Regions from separate parts of the Streptomyces sp. NPDC091282 genome, predicted to be linked through region 2. Evidence: riboswitches for the same ligand, from Rfam matches in the RefSeq annotation. Region 2 holds a riboswitch; the other holds the start of a gene.
The links. A riboswitch is a leader RNA that binds a small molecule or an ion and turns the genes downstream of it on or off. The one in region 2 is predicted to bind cobalamin.
Positions count from the first base shown of each region.

Region 1: it holds a riboswitch for cobalamin, as region 2 does, so the genes downstream of both, ACIQOE_RS00335 (cobalamin biosynthesis protein) here and nrdI (class Ib ribonucleoside-diphosphate reductase assembly flavoprotein NrdI) in region 2, are expected to answer to the same signal.

Region 1 covers NZ_JBIVUX010000001.1:57,527-67,136, reverse strand. The annotation lists gene cobN (cobaltochelatase subunit CobN) at 1-2,370, opposite strand, end outside; gene ACIQOE_RS00340 (cobyric acid synthase) at 2,367-3,878, opposite strand; gene ACIQOE_RS00335 (cobalamin biosynthesis protein) at 3,875-4,825, opposite strand; cobalamin riboswitch at 4,924-5,067, opposite strand; gene ACIQOE_RS00330 (hypothetical protein) at 5,222-5,449, opposite strand; gene ACIQOE_RS00325 (inorganic phosphate transporter) at 5,469-6,701, opposite strand; gene ACIQOE_RS00320 (class II aldolase/adducin family protein) at 6,962-7,693, shown strand; gene ACIQOE_RS00315 (alpha/beta hydrolase family protein) at 7,750-8,877, shown strand; gene ACIQOE_RS00310 (hypothetical protein) at 9,212-9,610, shown strand, end outside.
Region 2 covers NZ_JBIVUX010000004.1:785,293-794,902, forward strand. The annotation lists gene prpB (methylisocitrate lyase) at 1-283, shown strand, start outside; gene ACIQOE_RS22355 (bifunctional 2-methylcitrate synthase/citrate synthase) at 307-1,443, shown strand; gene folP (dihydropteroate synthase) at 1,444-2,295, opposite strand; gene metF (methylenetetrahydrofolate reductase [NAD(P)H]) at 2,328-3,239, opposite strand; gene nrdF (class 1b ribonucleoside-diphosphate reductase subunit beta) at 3,334-4,350, opposite strand; gene nrdE (class 1b ribonucleoside-diphosphate reductase subunit alpha) at 4,365-6,533, opposite strand; gene nrdI (class Ib ribonucleoside-diphosphate reductase assembly flavoprotein NrdI) at 6,503-6,922, opposite strand; cobalamin riboswitch at 7,105-7,327, opposite strand; gene metE (5-methyltetrahydropteroyltriglutamate--homocysteine S-methyltransferase) at 7,582-9,610, opposite strand, start outside.

The DNA.
Region 1 (9,610 bases), on a different contig from region 2:
CCGGGGCACGACCTCCGTGCAGGCGAACTCCAGCACCGCGACGGCGTCCGGCAGTTCGGTGCCGAGGACGTCACGGACGAGGGAACGGCCGTCCGCGACCGACCAGCCGCGCTCCTCCATCCCTTCCGCGATCCGCCGGCACAGCTGCTCCAGCAGGTCGACGGCGTCGGAGGCGGTGCGCGCGGGACCCTCGACGAGGTCGGACAGCTCCGCCGGCACCTTCACCGGCGCGCCGGGCTCGGCGAGCAGTTCCTTCTCGGCCAGGCCGAAGTGGGCGGCCAGCGCGGCCCTGAGGCCGGGCAGCGCGTTCGCCTGCCCGCCCCACACCTGGGAGGCCCGCAGCACGGCCAGCACCAGGTTCACCCGCGCCTCGCCGACCGGGCCGCCGCCCAGGATGTGCAGGCCGTCGCGGATCTGGACGTCCTTGATCTCGCACAGGTAGCCGTCGATGTGCATGACGAACTCGTCGAAGTCGGCGTCGTCCGGCTGGTCGTCGACGTGCAGGTCGTGGTGGAGCTCGGCCGCCTTGACCAGCGTCCAGATCTGCGCGCGCACGGTGGGCGCCTTCGCCGGGTCGAGGTCGGAGACCAGCGCGTACTCGTCGAGCAGCTGCTCCAGCTTGGCCAGGTCGCCGTAGGTGTCGGCGCGGGCCATCGGCGGGACCAGGTGGTCGACGACGGTGGCGTGCCCGCGCCGCTTGGCCTGGGTGCCCTCGCCGGGGTCGTTGACGATGAACGGATAGATCAGGGGCAGGTCGCCGAGGACGGCGTCCGGCGCGCAGCCGGCGCTCAGCCCGAGGCCCTTGCCGGGCAGCCACTCCATGGTGCCGTGCTTGCCCATGTGCACGATCGCGTCCGCGCCGAAGCCCCCCTCCGACGGCGGGGTCTCCAGCCAGCGGTAGGCGGCCATGTAGTGGTGCGAGGGCGGCATGTCCGGGTCGTGGTAGATCGCGATCGGGTTCTCGCCGAAGCCGCGCGGCGGCTGGATCATCACGACAACGTTCCCGAACCGCAAGGAGGCCAGGACGATGTCCTCGCCGTCGACGTAGAGGGAGCCCGGCGGCTCGCCCCACGCCTCGGTCATCGCCTCCCGCAGCCGTGGGTCGAGCTTTTCGAACCACGCCCGGTAGTCGGCGAGCGGCACCCGCGCGGGCGCCGAGGCGAGCTGTTCCTCGGTCAGCCACTCCACGTCGTGCCCGCCGGCCTCGATCAGCCGGTGGATCAGCTCGTCGCCGCCGGAGGGGTACTCCGTGACGCCGTAGCCGGACTCCTTCAGGGCGTCCAGGACCCGGACCGCCGACGCGGGGGTGTCCAGGCCGACGGCGTTGCCGACCCGGGAGTGCTTGGTCGGGTACGCGGTGAAGACCAGCGCGACGCGCTTGTCCGCGTTCGGCTTGTGCCCGAGCCGTGCGTGCCGGACGGCGATCCCGGCGACGCGCCCGGCCCGTTCGGGGTCGGCGACGTACACCGGGACGTCGTCGGGACCCTGTTCCTTGAAGGAGAACGGGACCGTGATCAGACGGCCGTCGAACTCCGGGATGGCGACCTGCATGGCCGCGTCCATGGGGGACAGGGCGGCGTCCGACGCGTCCCAGGCCTGCCGGGAGGAGGTCAGGCACAGGCCCTGCAGCACCGGCACGTCCAGGTCGGCGAGGGCCCCGATGTCCCAGGCCTCCTCGTCACCGCCGGCCGACGCCTGCGAGGCGTGGGTGCCGCCGGCCGCCAGCACGGTGGCGATCAGCGCGTCGGTGCCGGCCAGGATCTCGAACAGCCCGGCGTCCGCTCCGCGCAGTGAACCGCAGTACACCGGAAGGGCGTTGGCGCCCCGAGCCTCGATCGCCTCGCACAGGGTGTCCACGAAGCCGGTGTTGCCGCTGAGTTCGTGGGCCCGGTAGAAGAGCACGCCCACCGTGGGGCGGTCCGGGCGGATCTCGTGGCCGCCGTGCACGCCGAACTCGGGCATCTTCCGCGGCTCGGCGAACCCCTCGCCGGTCAGCAGCACGGTGTCGGACAGGAACCGGGACAGCTCCAGGAGGTTCTCGGGACCGCCCTCGACGAGGTAGCGCAGCGCCTCCGCGACCACACCGGCCGGCACCGACGACTCGGCCATCAGCTCGGCGTCCGGCACGGTCTCGCCGCCGAGCAGCACGGTCGGGATGCCGGAGGCCCGGAGCGTGGCGAGCCCGTCCTCCCAGGCCCGCTTGCCGCCGAGCAGCCGTACGACCGCGATGTCCGCGCCGTCGATCAGCGCCGGCAGTTCCGCCGCGACGTCGACGCGCGTCGGATTGCCGATCCGGTAGCCGGCACCGGAGGCGGCGCGGGCCGCCAGCAGATCGGTGTCGGCGGTCGACAACAACAACACAGTGCTCATGCGGGTGCTCCCGGTGGAATGAAGGGCAGTCCTTGCGGCGCGCCCGACTCGATGAGCCGCCAGAGCGCGTCGGTGTCCGCGTGCTGTTCGATCAGGTCGCCGAGCCGGTCGAGCTGCTCCTCGCGCAGCGCGGCGAACGAGGTGTCCGGGGCGGGCACGAACCGGCGGCCCGCGGCGGCCGCCACCTCGCGCAGGAAGGCCCGGCGGAAGCCGTCCGACTCCAGCGAGCCGTGCCAGTGGGTGCCCCAGGTCTGCCCGACCCGGCAGCCGTCGAGGAAGGTCTCGCCGCCGGTCACCTCGGCGACCCCGTGATGGATCTCGTACCCCTCGACCCGCTCGCCGAGGGCCTCTCCGACGGGCCGGGTGAGGGTCTTCTCGCGGGCGAACCGGACCCGCACGGGCAGGACGCCGAGCCCGTCGACCCGGCCCGTGCGGCTCTCGACGTCGTCCTCGATCCGTTCGCCGAGGACCTGGAAGCCGCCGCAGATGCCGAGCACCGGCCGCCCCTCGGCGGCCCGGCGCCGCAGCGCGTCCGCGAGCCCCCGCTCGTGCAGCCATTCCAGGGCCCGGACCGTCCCGCGGGTGCCGGGGACGACGACGAGGTCGGCGTCGGCCAGTTCCTCCGGCCGGTCCACGAACCGCACCACGACGCCGGGTTCGGCGGCCAGCGCGTCCACGTCGGTGAAGTTGGACATCAGGGGGACGGCGCAGACCGCGACCCGCAGGACGTCCTCGCCGACGGGCGGGGCGAGGCTCGACTCGCGCACGGTGCCCCGCAGCGACACCCGCAGCCCGTCCTCCTCGTCGATCCCGAGCCCGTGCCGGAAGGGCAGGACGCCGTAGGTGTGCCGCCCGGTGAGGCCGTGCAGCATGTCCAGGCCGGGCTCCAGCAGGGAGACGTCGCCGCGGAACTTGTTGACGAGGAACCCGGCGACGAGGGCCTGGTCCTCGGGGGAGAGCAGGGCGACGGTGCCGAAGAAGGAGGCGAACACGCCGCCGCGGTCGATGTCGCCGACGACGAGCACGGGCATCCGGGCGTTGCGCGCGATGCCCATGTTCACGATGTCCGTCCGGCGCAGGTTGATCTCCGCGGGACTGCCCGCTCCCTCGCAGATCACCGCGTCATACGTGCCCCGCAGCGTGCTGAGGCAGTCGAGCACGGTGCCGAGCAACTGCTGCTGGCGTCCGCCGTGGTAGCCGCGCGCGCTCATCTCCCCGACGGGCTTGCCGAGCAGCACGACCTGGCTGCTGCGTTCGCCGCCCGGCTTGAGCAGCACGGGGTTCATCGGCGCGGTCGGCTCGATCCGGCAGGCCTGCGCCTGCATGGCCTGCGCCCGCCCGATCTCGGCGCCCTCGCGCGTGACGAAGGAGTTGAGGGACATGTTCTGCGCCTTGAACGGCGCGACCTTGACGCCCTGCCGTACCAGCCACCGGCAGATGCCGGCCGTGACGACGCTCTTGCCGGCGTCGGAGGTGGTACCGGCCACCAGGAGACCGCCGTTGTTCATGACGTCCTTCCCGACGGCCGTCCGCGCAGCAGCGCCCCGGCCGCGCTCACCCCGAGCGCCAGCCATCCCACCCGGCGCGACAACCGCACCGCCCGCTCGATGTCGGCGACTTCCACGGTCCGTCCCTCCCCGTTCAGCACCGGCCGGTGCTCGACGCGCCCCCCGTACGACAGCGTTCCCCCGAGCCGTACCCCGAGGGCGCCCGCGAACGACGCCTCCACCGGGCCGGCGTTGGGGCTCGGGTGCTTCGCCGCGTCGGACCGCCAGGCCCGCAGGGCGCCGCGCGGGTCGGTTCCGGCGACGGCGGCCAGGACGGCGGTCAGCCTGGCTCCCGGCCAGCCCGCCACGTCGTCCAGCCGCGCCGAGGCCCACCCGTACCGCCGGTAGCGGGCCGACCTGTGGCCCACCATGGCGTCCAGGGTGTTGACGGCACGGAAGCCGAGCAGCCCCGGCACTCCGCCGACGGCTCCCCACACCAGTGCGCCCACGACGGCGTCGCTGGTGTTCTCGGCGACGGACTCCACGACGGCCCGGGCGATCCCGTCGGCGTCCAGGGCCTGCGGATCGCGCCCGCACAGGTGCGGCAGCCGGGCCCGTGCCGCCTCGACGTCCCCGGCCCGCAGGGCGCGCCCGATGACGTCCGCCTCACGGGCGAGCGAAGTGCCGCCGACGACGGCCCAGGTGGCGGTCGCGGTGAGCACGACGGACGCGGCGGCCGAGGGGCGTACGGCCCGCTGGGCGAGCGCGCCCAGCGTCACGGCGCCGCCCGCGCAGACCGCGGTGTGCAGCGCGCCCCAGCCGCGGTGGTCCCGCCACAGCACCCGCTCGACGGCCCCGGCCGCGCGTCCGAACGCGGCGACCGGATGGCCGCGGCGCGGATCGCCGAGCAGCAGGTCGCCGAGAAGGCCGGCGGCGGCGCCGTACGCGAAGACGCGACCGGCACCCATCGGCTCAGCCCGCCGCGGGGGCGGGAAGGGGCCTGGTTCTCAACCTCGTTCGGCAGCCGCGCATGGCGAATTGTCCTCACTCAGGGTGTCCACGCCCTGGTTCGACGAGAACGGCGGTGAGAGTTCCTGGCTCGCGGGGCTGCTACCCCGGTGACAGTGGCGGGACCGCGCCGGATTCGCACCGGCTTCCTCTCATGCCGCCGTACTTGGCTCCGGAAGTCCACCACGCCCCCGGAAGACCCGTCAACTTGCCGTTGACCTGCGAGGGGAGTGTGTGGGAAGGCCCACACCGGTGGTTCGGAGGGGGCCCGTGGGGGCATGCCGAAGGCTCCCTCCCGGCGGACCGGGAAGGAGCCTTCGGTGGTGCGGGCGTTCGGCCGGTCCGGCCCCGCGGGGTCAGGACTTGGCGACGATCAGATGGATGCCGTAGGCCACGGCGACCGCGCAGGCCGCGAAGCACAGGTAGGCGGCGGTCACGGCCAGCGCCGCGGAGTTGCCCTGGGCGACGGCGCGTTCGCGGGCGGAGAGGCCTTTGATGCCGAGGGTGAAGAGGGCCACCATGCCCACGGTGACCACGAGGCTGACGCCGAGGACGGAGCCGATGGCTGCCCAGTCGATGTTCATGTCGGTTCTTCCTCGGGTGTCAGACGGTCGCGGCCGGGTCGGCGGCGGGAGCGGCGGGGGAGGGGATGGTGGCCGTCAGGCCGTCCGTGACCGGGCCCGCGGGCGGCGGGGTGACGGCGGCCATCGCCGCGGTGACCACGCCGGCCGGCTCCGCGGTGTCGTTGACGTTCGCGCTGTCCACCACCTCGCGGCGGGACAGCTTCCAGATCGCGGCGCTGGAGGCGACGAGGAAGACGGCGACGGCCGCGGTGCCCCAGTCGCCGAGGTCCGTCACCGACTCGGCGAGCGCGCCGACGACGGCGGCCGCGGGGAGGGTGAGCACCCAGGCGACCATCATCCGGGTGGCGGTGGACCAGCGGACCGTGCCGCCCTTGCGGCCCAGGCCCGCGCCCATCACGGAGCCGGAGACGACGTGCGTGGTGGAGAGGGAGAAGCCGAGGTGGGAGGAGGCCAGGATGGCGGTGGCCGCGCTGGTCTGGGCGGCGAAGCCCTGCTGCGGCCGGAGGTCGGTCAGGCCCTTGCCCATGGTGCGGATGATCCGCCAGCCGCCGATGTAGGTGCCGAGCGCGATCGCCAGGCCGGCGGAGAGGATGACCCAGGTGGGAGGGTTCGAGCCGGGGGCGATGGTGCCGCCCGCGACCAGCGCGAGGGTGATGATGCCCATCGTCTTCTGCGCGTCGTTGGTGCCGTGCGCGAGGGAGACCAGGCCGGCGGAGGCGATCTGGCCGGCGCGGAAGCCCTTGCGGGTGGCGTTGTCGTCGGCGTCCTTGCCGATCCCGTAGGACAGCCGGGTCGCCAGCAGGGCCGCGAGGCCCGCGACGACGGGGGCGGCGACCGCCGGGAGCAGTACCTTGGTGACCAGGACGTCGCCGTGGACCGCGCCGAAGCCGGCGGAGGCGACGGTGGCGCCGATCAGGCCGCCCATCAGGGCGTGCGAGGAGCTGGAGGGCAGGCCCACCAGCCAGGTCACCAGGTTCCAGAGGATCGCGCCGACGAGGGCGGCGAAGATGACCTCGGGCCGGATGCCGTTCTCGTCGACGAGGCCCTTGGAGATCGTGTTGGCGACCTCCACGGAGAGGAAGGCGCCCACCAGGTTGAGCGCGGCGGACATGGTCACCGCGATCTTGGGCTTGAGCGCACCGGTCGAGATGGTCGTGGCCATCGCGTTGGCGGTGTCGTGGAAACCGTTCGTGAAATCAAACGCGAGTGCGGTCACGACCACAATCGCGAGGATCAGCGAGAAGTTTTCCATTTACCCGAACAATCTTTAGAGGTCATCGGCTGTTGGACCGTAGGCAACCTGGGTGAACGGAAGATGAACTGAGTCGGTCACCATGGTGACCGAAATCGACTTCTGGGTGCCCGCGCGCGGGACGGGGTGCGGCCGCCGGCCGGCGGCGGGTCCGCCGGCCCTGTCGCCCGTTGGCCGGCGGCCCCCGGCGGGCGCCCTCGGCCGCCCCGCGAAACCGCCGAAGAGATTCCGGTCACCCGGCGGCCTGACAGGATCGGGTCATGGCTGAGCAGCGGCGGGACGGGCGGGACGGAGACGGACACGGCGGCGCACCGGACGGATCCGGGCCGCCACGGCGTGCGGCCGATGCCCAGGAGGCGGCGGCCTGGCGCGAACTCGTCGCCACCGCCCGCCGCACGGTGGCCGACGGACTGGTCGTCGGCACCTCCGGCAACGTCTCGGTCCGGGTCGGCGACACCGTACTGGTGACACCGTCGGGCGTGCCGTACGACCGCCTCACCCCCGCCGACGTGACGGGCGTCGACCTCGCCGGGCGCCAGGTCCTCGGCACCCTCGTCCCGACCAGCGAACTGCCGATGCACCTCGCGGTCCACAACAGCACGGACGCGGGAGCCGTCGTGCACACCCACGCCGTCGCCGCGACGGCCGTCTCCACCCTCGTCCCGGAACTGCCGCTGATCCACTACATGGCCGCCGCGCTCGGCGGACCCGTCCGGGTCGCCCCGTACGCGACCTACGGCACCGCGGAACTGGCCGCGAACATGCTCCGCGCCCTCGCCGGACGCTCCGGCTGCCTCCTCCAGAACCACGGCACGGTCACCTACGGCGCCACCCTGGCCCAGGCCTTCGACCGCACGGCCCAGCTGGAGTGGATGTGCCGCGTCTGGCTGACGGCCTCCTCGGTGCCCGGCCTGACCCCCGCCCTGCTCTCGCCGGACCAACTGGCCGAGGCGGCGGAGCGCCTGCGCGGATACGGCCGGCAGCCGGGCTGAACCCGGCAGGACCGCCTCCGCTGGCCGTCGTCCCGGTCCGCCCCGACACTGGACAGGTGCGCCCAGTCAAAGTCACCACGGCCGCCGTCGGTGCCGTACTCGCCGCCGGCGCGGCCGGGGTGGCCGCGGGGCGGTTCGCCAGCGACGCCGCCCTGAAGGCCACGCCCGGCCGGCCCCTGCCCACCGAGCCCCGGCTCACCGTGCACGGCACCGGAGCCGGCCGCGTCACCCTCACCCGGGACCTCGCCTCGCTGCGCCCCGGCACCTACGGCCTGGCCGGCGACGGCACGCACGCCGTCGTCGGCGCCGTCCTGGAGTCCGCCGCGACCACCCCGGACACCGTCGTACGGCGGCTGGAGCGGGTGACGCACGGCAGCCTCGAAGCCGGCGACAAGGTCTGGCTCACCCCCAACGTCCACATCGGCAACCCGGGCGCGGCCCTCGGGCTGGACCACGCGGACATCGACATCCCCGGCGAACTCGGCGCGCTGCCCGCCTGGTTCGTACCCGGCTACCGGGACACCTGGGTGATCGCGGTGCACGGCCTCGGCACCACCCGCGAACTCGCGATGAACGTCATGCGGTTCCTGCACGGCCGCCGCCTGCCGGTCCTCGCCCTGGCCTACCGCGGCGACCTCGGCGCCCCGCGCCCTCCCGACGGCCTCAGCCACCTGGGCGAGAGCGAGTGGCGCGACCTGGACGCGGCGATCCGCTACGCCGTCCGCTACGGCGCCCGCCGCGTCGTCCTGTACGGCTGGTCCACCGGCGCCACCATGGCGCTGCGCGCCGCCGCCCACTCGTCCCTGCGCGAGCGGGTCTCCGGACTCGTCCTGGACTCGCCGGTGCTCAACTGGGAGGCCACCCTGCGGGCCCTCGCCCAGGCCCGGCACACCCCCGACGCGCTGCTGCCGCTCGCGGTGCGCGCCGCCCAGGGCCGCGCGGGCCTGCACGCCGACCACGGCGGCGACCTCGTCGAGGCGGACCAGCCCGCCGTGCCCACCCTGATCGTCCACGGCCCGGACGACACGGTCGCCCCCTGGGTGTACTCCCGCAGGCTGGCCGCCCGGCACCCCGACCTCATCGCCCTGCACGCCGTGCCGGACGCGCCGCACGGAGCCATGTGGAACCCCGACCCCGAGCGGTACGAGGAGCGGCTGCGCCGGTTCCTCACGCCTCTCATGTGAGGCCGGCCCACCCCCGCGTTCCCGCGAGCCGGGTCCTGGTCCGCGGCCCGTCCGGCCGGTGTCCGGACCGTCTCCTGCCTCGTCCGGGCATGAGGCGGAGGCCCTGGTTCCAGTCGGTCGCGGAGGTTCCGTTTAAGGCCGTACCACTGGCCTGAACATGTCTCCCCGCCTCCCCTCGGGCCCCGTGCGTTGGCCAGCCCCGTCGCCCGCCGTGACATTCCGTTTGGGTTTTCGGACCGTCAACCGGAAGACTGCACCCGTGACGTCCCGTATCCCGCGCGACTCAAGGCTTCGACTCGTCCGAACGCGACCCCTGGCCGCAGCCCCCCGAGCGATGAACCAGCGGCCCGCGCGCCGCCCCGCACCCCGCCCGCCCGAGGGCACCCCGGCCCCCGCCGAGCTGGCCAGAATGGCGCGGTCCGGGCTGGCCGGAGCGGCCCGGGTCGCCCACTGGGCGGACACGGCCCTGGGTCCGGGCAGCGACGTGACCGGTGACGGCAAGGCCACCCTCTCCGAGGCGTCCGCCGAACGCGCGTCCGACGATCTGGGCCTGACCGTGGCTCAGGTCCGCGCCGACTGGGACACCGCCCGCCTCGCCGGCCTGGTCGAGGTGCACGGCGACAGCGCGCGCCCCGGCTGGCGCCTGCGGGCCTGGGACCGGGACGACAGCGCCGTGCTGCGCGGCTGGGTCGCCCTCTTCGACGCCTGGTCGCTCGCCCACCCGGAGCCGGCC
Region 2 (9,610 bases):
GCCACTCCTCGCCAACCTGACCGAGTTCGGCAAGACCCCGCTCCTGGACACCCGCACCTTGGAGAACCTCGGCTACAACATCGCCCTCTACCCGGTCACGCTGCTGCGGATCGCCATGGGAGCGGTGGAGGACGGCCTGCGCACGATCGCCGCCGAGGGCACCCAGAAGTCCCTGCTGCCGGCCATGCAGACCCGCTCCCGGCTCTACGAACTCCTCGGCTACGAGGAGTACTCGGCCTTCGACTCGGCCGTCTTCGACTTCACCCTCCCGCCCGGCACCTGACGCACGCACCGGAAGGCTTCGCCATGACCACCAGCGCACCCGAGATCCACCGCGGCCTCGCCGGTGTCGTCGTCGACACCACCGAGATCTCCACCGTCATCCAGGAGACCAACTCCCTCACCTACCGCGGCTATCCGGTGCAGGACCTGGCCGCCCGCCGCTCCTTCGAAGAGGTCGCGTACCTCCTGTGGTACGGCGAACTCCCCGACGACCGCCAGCTGGCGGAGTTCCAGGCCCGGGAGCGCGCCCTGCGCCCGCTGGACCGCACCACCGCCGAACTCCTCACCCGGCTGCCCGAGACCTGCCACCCCATGGACGTCCTGCGCACCGCCGTCAGCTTCTTCGGTGCCGAGGACCCCACCGAGGACGACGGCAGCCCCGCCGCCAACCGGGCCAAGTCCCTCACCCTGCTGGCGAAACTGCCGACGGTCGTCGCCGCCGACCAGCGGCGGCGCAAGGGACTGGACGCGATCCCGCCGAACCCCGACCTCGGCTACGCGGAGAACTTCTTCCACATGTGCTTCGGCAGCGTCCCCGCCCCCGAGGTGGTCCGCTGCTTCGAGATCTCCCTGACCCTGTACGCCGAACACAGCTTCAACGCCTCGACGTTCACCGCGCGCGTGGTCACCTCCACCCTCTCCGACCTCTACAGCGCGGTCACGGCCGCGATCGGCGCGCTGAAGGGCCCGCTGCACGGCGGCGCCAACGAAGCCGTGATGCACATGCTCAACGAGATCGGCGACCCGCAGCGCGCGGAGCAGTGGCTGGACCAGGCACTCGCCGACAAGCGGAAGATCATGGGCTTCGGCCACCGCGTCTACAAGCACGGCGACTCCCGTGTCCCGATCATGCAGGAGGCCCTGGACCGCCTGGTCGCCCGCGCCGCCGACCCCGAGGTCACCCGCCAGGCCACCCTGCACGCGGCCCTGCGGCACGCCATGATCCAGCGCAAGGGCATCCACCCGAACCTGGACTACCCCGCCGGGCTCGCCTACCACCTGATGGGCTTCGACATCCCCGCTTTCACCCCGATCTTCGTGATGAGCCGCATCACCGGCTGGACGGCCCACATCACCGAGCAGCTCGCCCACAACTCCCTGATCCGGCCCCTCGCCTCCTACGACGGCCCGGAGCAGCGGTCGGTGCCGGCCGCCCGGTGATCACCAGCCGCTCTCCTTGGCCGACTCCAGGGCCTCGAACACCGTCAGCGCGTCACGGAGAGCGGCGACGTCGTGGGTGCGGATGTAGTCCGCCCCACTGCGCGCGGCGTACAGTTCCGCGGCCAGCGTGGCCGGACCGATACCGGAAACCGCGCTCCCGGTGAGCGTCCGCAGGAACGACTTCCGGGACGGGGACACCAGCACCGGTACGTCGAAGCGGGCCTTGAGCCGCTCCAGTCCGGCCAGGGTCCGCAACGACGGTTCGGGACCGCTGCCCAGGAAGTGACCCAGTCCCGGATCGATGACCAGCCTGTCGCGTCCGATACCGGCGGCCTCCAGCGCGGTCAGACGTTCGGCGAAGAACTCCTCTATCCCCCGGCACACCCGCGCCGGATCGGTCCGTACCTCGGTGGCCGGGCCGCGCCGCTGCACGGAGTGCATGACGACGAGCCGGCATCCGGTCCCGGCGAGCTCCACGTACCGCTCGGGATCGGCGAAGCCCTGGATGTCGTTGAGATACGCGGCGCCGCGTGCCGCGGCGAACAGCTGTGTGGTCGGCTGGTACGAGTCGACCGACACCGGCACCCCTTCGGCGACCAGCTGGTCCAAGACGTCGGCCAGCCGTCCGACTTCCTCCTCCGCCGAGACCTTCTCGGCTCCGGGATGACTGGCGGCAGGGCCGAGTTCGATCACGTCGGCGCCCTCCGAGCGCAGCCGGTGCGCGTGTGACACGGCGTCCCGTGCGGTCAGGAACCTGTTCCCGTCCGAGAAGGAGTCCGTGGTGATGTTGACGATCCCGACCAGTCGCGGCCGATGAATGCCTACCGGTGAGGTGTGTGAATGCTGGGCCATGGCGGTGCCTCCCGGGTTGCTGGGGGGGGGTCTCAGATGGGGAGTTCGAGGTTTCGGTAGATCTCGGTCGTCACCGTGGAGAAGTTCATCGTCATGAAGTGCAGTCCGGGAGCCCCTTCGGCGAGCAGCCGGCGGCACATCTCGGTGGCGTGGTCGATGCCGAGCGCCCTGACCGCTTTCGGGTCCGCCTCGGCGGCGAGCATCCTCTCGGCCAGCCGGTCGGGGAACGCGGCGGTGGAGAGGGTGGGGATGCGCCGCAGGGAGCGGACGGTGGTGACCGGCATGATCTCGGGGATGATCGGTGTGCGGCAGCCGGCCGCGGCCACCTGGTCGCGGAAGCGGAGATAGCTCTCGACGTCGAAGAACATCTGGGTGATGGCGTAGTCGGCTCCGGCCCGGCACTTGCCGACGAAGTGGCGGATGTCGCTGTCCCGGTCGGGGGAGCGCGGGTGCATCTCGGGGAACGCGGCGACGCCGACGCAGAAGTCCCCGGACTCCCTGATCAGGCTGACCAGCTCGGCGGCGTACCGGACGCCCTGCGGATGCCTGGTCCAGGGGCCGAGCGGGTCACCGGGCGGGTCGCCGCGCAGGGCGAGGATGTTGCGTACCCCCTGGTCGGCATAGTGACCGAGGATGTTGCGCAGCTCGGCGACGCTGTGACCGACCGCGGTGAGGTGGGCGACCGGGGTGAGCGTGGTCTCCGCGGCGATCCGCCCCGTGATGTTGACGGTACGGCCGCGTGTCGAACCGCCGGCGCCGTAGGTCACCGAGACGAAGGTGGGGGACAGGCCCTCCAGCCGGCGGATCGCCGTCCAGAGCCCGGCTTCGGCCGCCGCCGTGCGCGGCGGCATGAACTCGAAGGAGTAGGAGCGGCCTCCTCGCGCGAGCAGGTCGCGGATGGACACGGCGCTGTCCCCCCGCTTGCTGGGGATACCGAGAGCCATACGAACAGTCCTCCATCGCTTTCTACGGGACCTGACCGCCCAGGACGGTGATGTTCTGGGCGGTCTTGAGCCAGGGGGTGATGCGAGCGGCTTCTCAGAAGTCCCAGTCGTCGTCGGCGGTGTCCTCCGCCTTGCCCATGACGTAGGAGGAGCCGGAGCCGGAGAAGAAGTCGTGGTTCTCGTCCGCGCCCGGGGAGAGCGCGGCCAGGATCTCCGGATTGACCTCGGTCTCGTCCGCGTCGAAGCGCGCCGGGTAACCGAGGTTCATCAGCGCCTTGTCGGCGTTGTAGCGGACGAACACGGCGACGTCGTCCATCAGCCCGAGCGGCTCGTACAGCTCGCCCGAGTACCGGAGTTCCAGCTGGTAGAGCTCTTCGAGGAGTGCGTACGTGAAGTCGCGCATCTCCTGCTGCCCGGCCGGAGTCAGCTTCTCCAGGCCACGCTGGTACTTGTAGCCGGAGTAGTAGCCGTGCACGGCCTTGTCGCGCAGGATCAGCCGGATCATGTCGGCGGTGTTGGTGAGCAGGGCGTGGGTGGAGAAGTGCAGGGGGAGGTAGAAGCCGGCGTACAGCAGCAGGGAGGACAGGAGGGTGGAGGCGACCTTCCGCTTGAGCGGGTCGTCGCCGTAGTAGTACGCCAGGACGGTCTTGCAGCGCTGCTGGAGGACGTCGTTGTCCACGGCCCACCGGTAGGCGTCGTCGATCTCGGGGGTGCCGGCGAGGGTGGAGAAGACGGACGAGTAGCTTCGGGCGTGGACGGCCTGCATGAAGGCGATGTTGGTGTAGACGGCTTCCTCGTGCTCGGTGCGCGCGTCCTGGATCTGGGCGATCTCGCCGACGGTCGCCTGCACGGTGTCGAGCATGGTCAGGCCGGTGAACACCCGCATGGTCAGGGTGCGTTCGTCGGCGGAGAGCTTCTGCTGCCAGGCGGTCACGTCGTTGGAGAGCGGGACCTTCTCGGGCAGCCAGAAGTTGGCGGTGAGCCGGTTCCACACCTCCAGGTCCTTCTCGTCGGTGACGCGGTTCCAGTTGACCGGGCGCAGGCGCGCGGCGGGGTCGTGGCGGTAGGACGGCGGGGTGACCGAGAGCTCGGTCAGCGGGACGGTGGTCATGACGGGTGTGTTCCTCACAGCGCGCAGGACAGGCAGTTCTCGATCTCGGTGCCGGCCATGGCCTCCTGGCGCAGCCGGATGTAGTAGAGGGTCTTGACGCCCTTGCGCCAGGCGTGGATCTGCGCCCTGTTCAGGTCGCGGGTGGTGGCGGTGTCGCGGAAGAAGAGGGTGCAGCTCAGGCCCTGGTCGACGTGCTGGGTGGCGGCCGCGTAGGTGTCGATGATCTTCTCGTAGCCGATCTCGTACGCGTCCTGGAAGTACTCCAGGTTGTCGTTGTCCATGTGGGGCGCCGGGTAGTAGACGCGGCCGAGCTTGCCCTCCTTGCGGATCTCCACCTTGGAGGCGATGGGGTGGATGGACGCGGTGGAGTCGTTGATGTAGCTGATGGAGCCGGTGGGCGGGACGGCCTGGAGGTACTGGTTGTAGATGCCGTGCTCGCGTACGGACTTCCGGAGTTCACGCCAGTCGTCCTGGGTGGGGAGGCGGATCCCGGCGGTCGCGAACAGGCCGCGGACGCGCTCGGTGGCCGGCGTCCACACCCGCTCCGTGTACTTGTCGAAGTACGACCCGTCCGCGTACGCCGAGTCCGCGAACCCGTCGAAGGCGGTGGCGCGCTCGGTCGCGATCCGGTTCGAGGCGCGCAGCGCGTGATAGGCGACGGCGTAGAAGTACATGTTCGTGAAGTCGACGCCCTCCTCGCTGCCGTAGTGGATGCGCTGCGAGGCGAGGTAGCCGTGCAGGTTCATCTGGCCGAGGCCGACGGAGTGGGTGAGGCGGTTGCCGTGCGCCACGGAGGGGACGGCGTCGATGTCGGACTGGTCGGAGACGGAGGTCAGGCCGCGTACCGCGGTCTCCACGGTCGCGCCGAAGTCCGGGGAGGCCATGGCCTGCGCGATGTTCAGCGAGCCCAGGTTGCAGGAGATGTCCTTGCCGACCGTCTCGTAGCCGAGCGCGACGTCGTACGTGCTGGGCGTGTTGACCTGGAGGATCTCCGAGCACAGGTTGGACATGTTGATCCAGCCCGAGATCGGGTTGGCCCGGTTCACGGTGTCCTCGAACAGCAGGTACGGGTAACCGGATTCGAACTGCAGCTCCGCGATCGTCTTGAAGAACTCGCGGGCGCTGAGCGTGGTCCTGCGGATGCGCGGGTTGGCGACCAGGTCGTCGTAGTGCTCGCTGACGGAGAGGTCCGACAGCGGGGTGCCGTACTCGCGCTCGACGTCGTAGGGCGAGAACAGGTGCATGTCCTCGTTGCGCTTGGCGAGTTCGAAGGTGATGTCCGGGACGACCACACCGAGGGAGAGGGTCTTGATGCGGATCTTCTCGTCCGCGTTCTCCCGCTTGGTGTCCAGGAACCGCATGATGTCCGGGTGATGGGCGTGCAGGTACACCGCGCCCGCGCCCTGCCGCGCGCCGAGCTGGTTGGCGTAGGAGAAGGAGTCCTCCAGGAGCTTCATCACGGGGACCACGCCGGAGGACTGGTTCTCGATCTTCTTGATCGGAGCGCCCTGTTCCCGCAGGTTGGTGAGGAGGAGGGCCACACCGCCGCCGCGCTTGCTGAGCTGGAGCGCGGAGTTGATGCCGCGCCCGATGGACTCCAGGTTGTCCTCCATCCGCAGGAGGAAGCAGGAGACCAGCTCGCCCCGCTGGGCCTTGCCCGCGTTGAGGAAGGTGGGCGTGGCGGGCTGGAAGCGGCCCGTCATCATCTCGTCGACGAGCCGGGAGGCCAACTGCTCGTCGCCGGCACCGAGATACATCGCGGTGGAGACCACCCGGTCCTCGTACCGCTCCAGGTAGCGGGAGCCGTCGAAGGTCTTCAGGGTGTACGACGTGTAGTACTTGAAGGCACCCAGGAAGGTGCGGAACCGGTGCTCATGGGCGTACGCCCGCCGGTACAGTCCCTCGACGAACTCCCAGGTGTAGGCGCGGATGGGCGCCTCCTCGTAGTAGTCGTTCTCGATCAGGTAGTCGATCTTCTCCTTCAGGGACCCGAACTCCACGGTGTTCGGGTTGACGTGCTGGAGGAAGTACTGGCGGACGGCTTCGCGGTCCTGGCCGAACTGGATGTTGCCGTCGCAGTCGTACATGTTCAGCATCGCGTTGAGCGCGTGGTAGTCCCTGCGGGTACCGACCGATTCACGCTGAGCGGCGATCACGCCGCCGTCGACGAGTGTCGTGTCCAAAACCTCTGCAGTCCTTCCTTCACGGCGCGGACGTCGCGGTCCGTGCCCAGCAGTTCGAATCGGTACAGCTCCGGGACCCGGCACTTCGCGGAGATCACGCGGCCGGCCAGGCAGTAGTCCGCCCCGAAGTTGGTGTTGCCGGAGGCGATCACGCCGCGCAGGAGCGTGCGGTTGGCCTCGACGTTCAGAAAGCGCACCACCTGCCTCGGAACCGCACCGGCGCGTTCGCCACCGCCGTACGTCGGCACGATCAGTACGTACGGCTCGCTGACCTGCGGCATGCCTTCGCGGCGCGGGTGCAGGGGGATGCGTGTGGCGGGCAGGCCCAGCTTGTCCACGAAGCGTCTGGTGTTCTCCGAGACGCTGGAGAAATACACGAGACCGCTCATCGGCCGCCGCCTCCCTCTCGCTCGTTCCCGTCGTCCGTCCGAGGACCGGGAGGAGAGGAGCGCGGCGGCGGGTACGGGCGAACACCGGGGCGGAGGCGGCGAAACGGTGTGCCTGTCCTGACCCGGGTCCGTGCGTCTGCCACGCGGCCCTCCCTCGGGGCCTCGGAGCGCGCACACCGCTGTCCGGCATGCGCGCCGGTGGCAGGTCTTCGGACTCGCGGGCGCGTCCTCCGGCCGGAGGACATCTACTGGCCGTCGCTTCCCAGGCCCTTTGCGTCGGACCCAGTGCGTATGACGGCGGTCGTTCCCACTCACCGCTGCGGGGCAGCCCCGGATTCCCACCGGGTTCCCTCTTGCCTCGTCGGACACAGCCGTGCCCGGCGAACCACCAGCACCAGCAACACTACATCTAGAAAGAGGCGAGCGCATGCACCCCAGATATTGTGTTGGCGGCAAGAGTTAGGGATACCTAAGTCGACCCTTGTCCGGATGAGTTGCCTCCGCGTCCGGTGCGCCCCGAGCCGGCGATGGCGCGTACCCGGTGCGCCGGTCGGCGTATACGGACAGGGCCCCCCTTCCTACCTCGGTCGTGCGGGTAGCGCTGGGCGGGGCCGGGACGTCGGCGACGTCCCGGCCCAGTGGAACCTCCGGTCTTTCGGTCAGGTGGCGGGCAGCTCGCCCCGGACCGTGCGGGCCGCGGCGACCAGGTTCTCCAGGGAGGCCCGGGTCTCGGGCCAGCCGCGGGTCTTCAGGCCGCAGTCGGGGTTGACCCAGAGCCGTTCCGCGGGGATGGCCTTGAGGCCGGTGCGGAGCAGGCCGGCCGCCTCCTCGGCGCTCGGGACGCGCGGGGAGTGGATGTCGTAGACACCGGGACCGGCCTCACGCGGGTAGCCGTGCGAGGCGAGTTCGCGGGCCACCTGCATGTGCGAGCGGGCCGCCTCCAGGCTGATGACGTCCGCGTCGAGGTCGTCGATGGCCTGGACGATGTCACCGAACTCGGCATAGCACATGTGGGTGTGGATCTGGGTGTCCGGACGGACGCCGGAGGTGCTGAGCCGGAACGCCTCGGTGGCCCAGGCGAGGTAGGCGGGCCGGTCGGCGGCGCGCAGCGGAAGGGTTTCGCGCAGCGCGGGCTCGTCCACCTGGATGACCGAGGTGCCCGCCGTCTCCAGGTCGTTCACCTCGTCGCGCAGGGCGAGGGCGACCTGGCGGGCGGTGTCGCCGAGCGGCTGGTCGTCGCGGACGAAGGACCAGGCGAGCATGGTGACCGGGCCGGTCAGCATGCCCTTGACCGGGCGGTCGGTGAGGGACTGCGCGTACGTCGTCCAGCGCACGGTCATCGGCTCGGGCCGGGAGATGTCGCCGGCCAGGACCGGCGGCCGCACGTAGCGGGTGCCGTAGGACTGGACCCAGCCGTGCTGGGTGGCCAGGTATCCGGTGAGCTGTTCGGCGAAGTACTGCACCATGTCGTTGCGTTCGGGTTCGCCGTGCACGAGGACGTCGATCCCGGTCTTCTCCTGGAAGGAGATGACCTCCTGGATCTCGGTCCTGATGCGCTCCTCGTAGCCGGCGGTGTCGATGCGTCCGGTGCGCAGGTCGGCGCGGGCGACGCGGAGTTCGGCGGTCTGCGGGAAGGAGCCGATGGTGGTGGTCGGCAGCAGCGGCAGTCCGAGGCCGGCGCGCTGGGCGGCGGCCCGTTCGGCGTAGGGCTGGGAGCGGCGGGCGTCGGCGTCGGTGACGGCGGCGGCCCGCGCGCGGACGGCCGGGTCGTTGGTGATGGGCGAGCCGGCGCGGGAGGCGAGGTCGGCGCGGTTCGCCGAGAGTTCGCCGGTGACGGCGTCCGTGCCCTGGGCGAGGCCCTTGGCGAGGGTCACGATCTCGGCGGTCTTCTGCTTCGCGAAGGCGAGCCAGCGCAGAATCTGCGGGTCGATGTCCCGTTCGGCGGCCGCGTCGAGCGGCACGTGGAGCAGGGAGCAGGACGCGGCCACGTCGACGCGGTCGGCGAGGCCCAGCAGGGTGCCGAGCGTGGACAGCGACTTCTGCAGGTCGTTGATCCAGATGTTGCGGCCGTTGACGACGCCGGCGACCAGCCGCTTGCCGGGCAGTCCGCCGGCGGCGGCCAGCGCCTCCAGGTTGGCGGCGGCGGCCTCGGTGAAGTCCAGCGCGAGTCCTTCCACCGGGGCCTTGGCCAGCACGGGGAGGGCGTCGCCGAGACGGTCGAAGTAGGAGGCGACCAGCAGCTTCGGCCGGTCGGTGAGCGCACCGAGGTCGCGGTAGGCGCGCTCGGCGGCGTTCAGTTCGGCAGGCGTGCGGTCCTGGACCAGGGCCGGCTCGTCCAGCTGCGCCCACTCGGCACCGGCCGCCCGCAGGTCCGCGAGGACCTCGGCGTACACCGGGAGGAGCCGGTCCAGCAGGGTGAGCGGCTCGAAGTCGGCGGGGGCGCCCGGGGCGGGCTTGGCGAGGAGGAGATAGGTGACCGGGCCGACCAGGACGGGGCGGGCGGTCAGGCCGAGGCCCAGGGCCTCCGTCAGCTCGGCGACCTGCTTCGCCGTGTTCGCGGTGAAGACCGTGTCCGGGCCCAGCTCGGGCACCAGGTAGTGGTAGTTCGTGTCGAACCACTTGGTCATTTCGAGCGGCGCGACGTCCTGGGTGCCGCGGGCCATGGCGAAGTAGCCGTCGAGCGCGTCG